One region of the Streptomyces sp. NPDC020801 genome, then DNA from elsewhere that is predicted to be linked to it. Evidence: riboswitches for the same ligand, from Rfam matches in the RefSeq annotation. Region 1 holds a riboswitch; the other holds the start of a gene.
The links. Region 1 has a riboswitch for cyclic di-AMP ahead of ACH4UM_RS40810 (M23 family metallopeptidase). Riboswitches for the same ligand answer to the same signal wherever they lie in the genome.

Region 1 (3,834 bases):
ACTTCGACCGGGTCGACGAGGTACGGGCGTCCGCCGACGCGATCCTGGTCGGCGCCGGCACCCTCCGCGCCGACAACCCCCGGCTGCTGGTGAACTCGCCGGAGCGGCGAGCCGCCCGGCTCGCCGGCGGAAGGCCGGAGTACCCGCTGAAGGTCACGGTCAGTGCCTCCGGCGAGCTGGACCCGGACGCGCTCTTCTGGCACACGGGCGGGGACAAGGTCCTCTACACGACCGACAAGGGGGCGCGGCGGCTGCACGCGACCGGTATCGGCGCCGACGTCGTGCCGTTGGGCGCCGAGCTCGACTGGCGGCTGCTGCTCGAGCACCTGCACGACGTGCGCGGTGTACGACGGCTCATGGTGGAGGGCGGCGGGACCGTCCACACCCAGTTGCTCCAGCAGCAACTCGTGGACGAGGTGCAGCTGGTGCTGGCCCCGTTGTTCGTGGGGGACCCCGAGGCGCCGCGGCTGTTCGGGCCGGGCGCCTACCAGGGTGGGCGGCTGCGTCTGGTGGAGACCCGGGCCATCGGGGACGTCGTCCTCATGCGCTACGAGCCGACGGCTCCCGGTACCGGCGGCCTCGCTGCCCCCGCCGACCGGCACTGGCTCCGTGTCGCCTGCCGGTTGGCGGAGCAGTGCCCGCCGTCGCCGACCGCGTTCAGCGTGGGAGCGGTGGTGGTCGCCGCCGACGGGACCGAGCTCGCGCGCGGGTACTCGCGGGAGGCCGGTGATCCCGTCGTGCACGCGGAGGAGGCGGCGCTTGCCAAGGTCGGCCCGGCGGATCCGCGGCTGACTGGCGCCACGGTGTACAGCAGCCTGGAGCCGTGCGCCCGACGCGCCTCCCGCCCGCGCCCGTGCGCCCGGCTGATTCTCGACGCGGGGGTACGGCGGGTGGTCACGGCCTGGCGGGAGCCGGACACGTTCGTCGAGGCGGCCGACGGGACCGGGCTGCTGACGGCCGGGGGCGCCGAGGTGGTCGTGGTGCCGGAACTCGAGGAGCGGGCCAAGGCGCCGAACCGGCATCTGCTGGGCTGAGCGGGCCCGCGGCCAATGTGTGCGCAACCTGCCCCGCAGATGACGTACACTGGAGTCACAACGACGCGGGGTGGAGCAGCTCGGTAGCTCGCTGGGCTCATAACCCAGAGGTCGCAGGTTCAAATCCTGTCCCCGCTACTGAAGGCTCAGGGCCGGAATCCGATCAACGGATTCCGGCCCTGAGTGTTTTGCCCGGCCGTAACCCTGCGACGCAGGCCTTCGACGCCATCGAGCAGGTCCCGGTGCACGTGTTCCTCGTCACACCCCGCCATGGTGCCGCTTGCCGTGCGACGGCCTTGACCATGGTGACGAGCGGTGACCGAACGGTGTCGGTGCGCATAACAACTGACACACCATCACCGAATGCCGCCCCGCCGTGTGTGCAGGTGACACCTCCCGGCGCTACTGAACTCTTGTCAACTCGCCCGGTTTTCGCCGCTCGTGGACCGTAAGTCCTGGCCAAAAAGGTTTAATGATCAAGCCGAACGTCTTGGAATCGGAGCCTCGCGTCTATTAACGTTCGATAACGCAGCGCGGTCGTCCCAGCCGTCACAAGAGGCGGCTCCGTGCGCACACGCCGAATCCCGCAAGGGAACCGGGGAACCACCAACTTGGGGTGAATCGGGCGTAATCCACCGTGGCGACACGGATGGTTCACGCCCGTAGGAGACCTTCCCGTTCCGAACCCGTCAGCTAACCCGGTAGGCGACACGGAAGGAAAGGAGTACGCCCGCGTGGCGTCCAACCCGCCTGCCCCAGAAGCCCCGTTCGTGCCGAGTCAGCGGACCGAGACCTTCGGCTACGGAGGCCGACGCGCCGACGAGGGCCCCTGGGAGGAGTGGAACCCCACCGAGGACTCCGTCCGCTCCGTGCGTGGCCGGCATCGCGTCAGCAAGCAGCGTGGCGGCGGGCTCGCCCGCAGCTCCACCGTTCTCGGCGTCGGCGTCATAGCCGCCGTCGGCGCGGGCGGCATGGCCAGCGCCAACACCGGCAAGCCGCCGGTGTCGATCTCCCTGCCGGACCTGCCCTCCGTCGGCTCCCTGTTCGACGACTCGCACGACTCCCAGGACACCCCGAAGGGCTCCGCGAAGGCGCTCAGCACCGTCGGCGTCACCTCCACCGACACCGCCCGCGGCACCTCCGACGCGGGCGAGGCGCTGCGCAACCGCATCATGGCCCAGGCCGAGCGGCAGCAGGCCCAGCTCGACACCAAGGCCGAGGCGGCCGCCGAGGCCGCCGCCGCCAAGCAGGCCGACGAGGCTGCCGCCAAGGCCAAGCAGGAGGCCGAGGCCAAGGCCGCCGCCGCGAAGAAGAAGGCGGACGAGGAGGCCAGGAAGGCGGCCGAGGCCGCGAAGCTGGCCGAGCTGGCCAAGCAGTACACGCTGCCCACCTCCTCGTACACGATCACCGGCACCTTCGGGCAGCCCGGCTCCATGTGGTCCTCCGGCTACCACACCGGCCTCGACTTCGCCGCGCCCACCGGCACCCTGATCAAGGCGATCCACAGCGGCACCATCACCGAGGCCGGCTGGGCCGGCGCCTACGGCTACCGCACGATCCTCACCCTCGACGACGGCACCGAGTTGTGGTTCTGCCACCAGTCCTCGATCAGCGTCAGCGTCGGTCAGAAGGTGACGACGGGCGAGGTCATCGGCCGCGTGGGCGCGACGGGCAACGTCACCGGCCCGCATGTGCACCTGGAGGTCCACCCGAACGGCCAGGCCACCGCCATCGACCCGATGACGTGGCTGCGCAGCAAGGGCCTCAACCCCTGACGCCTGTTCCTGCTCCCTGCCTGTTGCCCACCTGACCCACGTCTGTTTGCGCAACCTTTGCGGCCGGATGCGGCGCTCCCGGAATGGGCCGCTCCGGCACGGTTGTTGATGTTGCACATGACTTCTCCACGCAAGCTGGGCACGTCCGATCTCGAGGTCTTCCCGCTCGCCCTCGGCGGCAACGTCTTCGGCTGGACCGCCGACCAGGCGCAGTCCTTCGCCGTCCTCGACGCCTACAGGGCCGCCGGCGGCAACTTCGTCGACACCGCCGACTCCTACTCCGCGTGGGTGGAGGGCAATCGGGGCGGCGAGTCCGAGACGATCATCGGCGAGTGGCTGAAGGCGCGCGGCAACCGCTCCGATGTCGTCATCGCCACCAAGGTCAGCCAGCACCCCGACTACCAGGGGCTGACCGCCGCCAACATCAGGGCCGCCGCCGACGCCTCTCTCCGGCGTCTGGGCACCGACCACATCGACCTGTACTACACCCACTTCGACAAACCGGAAGTGCCGGTCGAGGAGATCGTCGGCGCGCTCGACGAACTGGTGAAGGCGGGCAAGGTGCGGCACATCGCCGCCTCCAACATCTCTGCCGAGCGCCTGGCGGCGTCCCTGGACTTCTCCGAGCGCGAGGGCCTGGCCCGGTACGTGGCACTCCAGCCGCACTACAACCTCGTCTCGCGCGACACCTACGAGGGCGAGCTGCGGGACCTCGCCGAGCGGGCCGGCCTGGCCGCCGTGCCGTACTTCGCACTCGCCTCAGGCTTCCTGACGGGCAAGTACCGGCCGGGTGCCACGGTGGACAGCGCGCGGGCCCAGGGCGCCGCCAAGCACCTGGAGACCGAGCGCGGCCAGAAGGTGCTCGCCGCCCTGGACGAGGTCGCCCTCGCCCACGGCACCGAGGTCGCCACGGTCGCCCTGGCCTGGCTCGCGGCCCAGCCGACGGTGGCCGCCCCGATCGCCTCGGCGCGGACGGTCGACCAGCTTCCGGCGCTGCTGGGCGTGGCGGAGCTGCGGCTGACGGA
Region 2 (3,834 bases), on a different contig from region 1:
ACGGCCACGGCATCCACTACTGCCTGGGCGCCCCGCTCGCCCGCCTGGAGGGCCAGACCGCGCTGGCCACCCTGCTCACCCGGCTGCCGGACCTTCAGCTCGGCGCCGAACCGGCCGACCTGCGCTGGCGTGGCGGACTCATCATGCGCGGACTGCGTACGCTGCCCGTCCGGTTCACCCCGGCGGTATGAGTCCCCGGCGGGCGCAAAGATGACACGCGTTCAACTACGTGATCTTCACGTGATCTGCGCGGCATTAACTTGTGACAAGTGATCGTCACCCGATACGTTCACGCATCAGCGTGGCGCTGAGCTGTACCCGCCGCGCAGGTCACCGCTGTCGCACGAAAGGTCTCCGCATGCTCTCCGGGAACGGTCGTCACCGTCGCCCCCGTCAGGCTCCGGCCCTCCTCGTCGCCGCCGGAGTGACCGGATCCGCCATCGCCATCCCGCTCCTCGGCGCCGGCGCCGCGAGCGCTGCCGACGGCACCACGTGGGACAAGGTGGCGGAGTGCGAGAGCGGCGGCTCCTGGAGCGCCGACAACGGCAACGGCTACTACGGCGGCCTGCAGTTGACGCAGGAGGACTGGGAGAAGTACGGCGGCCTCGACTACGCCCCGAGTGCCGACCAGGCCAGCCGGTCCCAGCAGATAGCCGTGGCCGAGAAGATACTCGACGACCGCGGTCCTGGCGCCTGGCCGACCTGCGGTCTGCTCTCCGGGCTCCGCAAGGACTCCGGCGCGGCGAACGTCGACACCGGCGTGGGGAATGACTCGTCCGGCTCGTCCGGATCGTCGAACTCGTCCGGGTCATCCGGATCGTCCAACCCGTCCGGTGTGAAGGACCCCGGCCTGTCGGACGGCTCGCAGGGCTCCTCCAAATCATCCGGTTCGCCCGGCTCTTCGGCGAACACTTCCGGTTTGCCCGGTTCATCTGGTTCTTCGGGTTCTTCCGGGTCATCCGGATCGCCGACCGGGCCCTCCGGCAAGCCCTCCTCCTCGGCCTCTTCGCCCACAACGGACAACTCGACCAAGTCCGACTCGTCCTCCACTGCGGGTGCGAGCGACTCCGGAACGCCCGGCGCCTCGCCCTCGATGAGCCCCGGGTCCGGCGACTCGGACAACTTGGGGCAGAGTGGTGGTTCTTCGGCGCTGGTGGACACCGGGGCGCTGGGTGGCGGCCGGCATCGGGGCGGCAGTGCCGCCGAGGACCCGGCCGGCAGCCGTACGGCCGCCTCCGCGGGCCGTCACGCCTCGCGCGGCGACGAGGACGCGCGCGCGTCGGTGGAGAGCTCCTACACCGTCCGCTCCGGCGACTCCCTCGCCTCCATCGCCGACTCCCTTGCCGTCCAAGGCGGGTGGCGTGCGCTCTACGCCGCGAACGAGCAGGCCATCGGTGCCGACCCGAACCACATCGTCGCCGGTCAGAGTCTGGATGTCCCGGTCGAAACGACCGCAAAGTAGCGCGAGTTCGCGTCACACTTCGCGCCGAATGTCCCATTCGGTGAAAGTGTGGGATGAGTCTCAGAAGCCCTGATCGTCTTTGAAATTCGGCGGATCGCGTGCCTACGGTCATGACCGCTCGCCACCGCGAGCCCCGGCTGCCGCAACGCCGAATCCTGCCAGCGGCCGTACGGGAACAGTCGTCGCGTCAAGCGCCGCAGGCAGGAGCGGGGGACCCAAGGTAAGTGCCGTGCCGGGCAGTTCGCCGGAGCGGCTAGGGGTGGAGCCGTGCCTCACAAAAGGGGCACGGCCGGGCAACTCAACCGGCCCGAACCCGACAGCTCACCTCGCAGGCGTCGGTGAGGGGATCCATCCATGCTGTTTTCCGGCAAGGGCAAGCACCGCCGTCCCACCGTCCTTCAGCGGTCCACCCGCACCCTCGCGCTCGCCGGTGTCACCGGCGCCGTCGCCGCCGCCCCGCTGATGGCGGCCGGCAACGCCTCCGCCGCCACCGCCTCCGAGTGGGACGCGGTCGCCCAGTGCGAGTCCGGCGGCAACTGGTCCATCAACACGGGCAACGGCTTCTACGGCGGTCTGCAGTTCACCAACTCCACCTGGGCCGCGTACGGCGGCACCGCCTACGCCTCGCGCGCCGACCTGGCCTCCAAGTCGCAGCAGATAGCAGTCGCCGAGAAGGTCCTCGCGGGCCAGGGCAAGGGCGCCTGGCCGGTCTGCGGCAAGGGCCTGTCCGGCGCCGCGTACACCGGCGGCGCCCCCTCCGCCCCGAAGAACTCCACCAAGAGCACCACCACCCGCTCGGGCGGGCAGCAGGCCGCGAACCGCTCCGCCACGCGTCCGGCCCCCAAGAAGACCGTCACCACCCCGACCGGCAAGAAGGTCAAGAAGGGCGACGGCGAGTACAAGGTGGTCTCCGGCGACACCCTCAGCGCCATCGCCGCCAAGCGCCACGTCCAGGGCGGCTGGAAGAAGCTGTTCGAGCTGAACAAGGACATCGTCCAGGACGCCAATCTCATCTACCCGGGCCAGCAGCTGCACCTGAAGTGACAGCCTGCCGGTAGCCCGGCCACAGGCCCCTCGTAGAGGTGGCCTCCGGTTGCGGAGGCCACGTGGGGCTCCCCCCAATCCCCACGGGCTCCCCGCCCCGGTGCGTGTTCCCCCGTACGCACCGGGGCGGGGCTTTTTCATCCCCTCCTGGTCCCGGTTTCCCCCTCTCCCTTTGTTCCGTGCAGGAACAATGTGTACGGTCACCCTGTCCACGGGACGGTCGGTCGGTCGGCCGACGCCCCGCGGCGGTTAGGCTCTAGTCGCAAGGCACACCAGCCCCGCACAACCAGCGTCACATCCACGAAGGAGATGCTCGTGCCGTCCATCGACGTCGTCGTAGCCCGGGAAATCCTGGACTCCCGAGGCAACCCCACGGTCGAGGTCGAGGTCGGCCTCGACGACGGCAGCACGGGTCGTGCCGCCGTCCCGTCCGGCGCTTCCACCGGCGCCTTCGAGGCCATCGAGCTCCGCGACGGTGACCCCAACCGCTACCAGGGCAAGGGCGTGGAGAAGGCCGTCCTCGCCGTCATCGAGCAGATCGGCCCGGAGCTGGTCGGCTACGACGCCACCGAGCAGCGCCTGATCGACCAGGCCATGTTCGACCTGGACGCCACCGACAACAAGGGCTCGCTGGGCGCCAACGCCATCCTCGGCGTCTCCCTCGCCGTCGCCCACGCCGCCTCCGAGGCCAGCGACCTGCCCCTGTTCCGCTACCTGGGCGGCCCGAACGCGCACCTGCTGCCGGTGCCGATGATGAACATCCTGAACGGCGGCTCGCACGCCGACTCCAACGTGGACATCCAGGAGTTCATGATCGCCCCGATCGGCGCGGAGTCCTTCTCCGAGGCCCTGCGCTGGGGCACCGAGGTCTACCACACCCTGAAGAAGGTCCTGAAGAGCAAGGGCCTGGCCACCGGCCTCGGCGACGAGGGCGGCTTCGCCCCGAACCTCGGCTCCAACCGCGAGGCCCTCGACCTCATCCTCGAGGCCGTCAAGGAAGCCGGCTACGCCCCCGGCGAGCAGATCGCCCTCGCCCTCGACGTCGCCGCCTCCGAGTTCTACAAGGACGGCAAGTACCTCTTCGAGGGCAAGGAGCGCTCCGCCGCCGAGATGACGGAGTACTACGAGGAGCTCGTCGCGGCCTACCCGCTGGTCTCCATCGAGGACCCGCTGTTCGAGGACGACTGGGCCGGCTGGAAGGTCATCACCGACAAGCTCGGCGACAAGGTCCAGCTGGTCGGCGACGACCTGTTCGTCACCAACCCCGAGCGGCTGGCCCGCGGCATCGAGGAGGGCACCGCCAACGCGCTGCTCGTCAAGGTCAACCA

Region 2: it holds a riboswitch for cyclic di-AMP, as region 1 does, so the genes downstream of both, ACH4UM_RS26830 (transglycosylase family protein) here and ACH4UM_RS40810 (M23 family metallopeptidase) in region 1, are expected to answer to the same signal.

What each region holds. Positions count from the first base shown of each region.
Region 1 covers NZ_JBIRST010000046.1:2,016-5,849, forward strand. Annotated here, with positions in the region: gene ACH4UM_RS40800 (dihydrofolate reductase family protein) at 1-1,034, shown strand, start outside; tRNA gene ACH4UM_RS40805 (tRNA-Met) at 1,099-1,172, shown strand; cyclic di-AMP (ydaO/yuaA leader) riboswitch at 1,600-1,757, shown strand; gene ACH4UM_RS40810 (M23 family metallopeptidase) at 1,769-2,809, shown strand; gene ACH4UM_RS40815 (aldo/keto reductase) at 2,927-3,834, shown strand, end outside.
Region 2 covers NZ_JBIRST010000014.1:103,733-107,566, forward strand. Annotated here, with positions in the region: gene ACH4UM_RS26820 (cytochrome P450) at 1-191, shown strand, start outside; gene ACH4UM_RS26825 (transglycosylase family protein) at 359-1,462, shown strand; cyclic di-AMP (ydaO/yuaA leader) riboswitch at 1,645-1,812, shown strand; gene ACH4UM_RS26830 (transglycosylase family protein) at 1,817-2,506, shown strand; gene eno (phosphopyruvate hydratase) at 2,816-3,834, shown strand, end outside.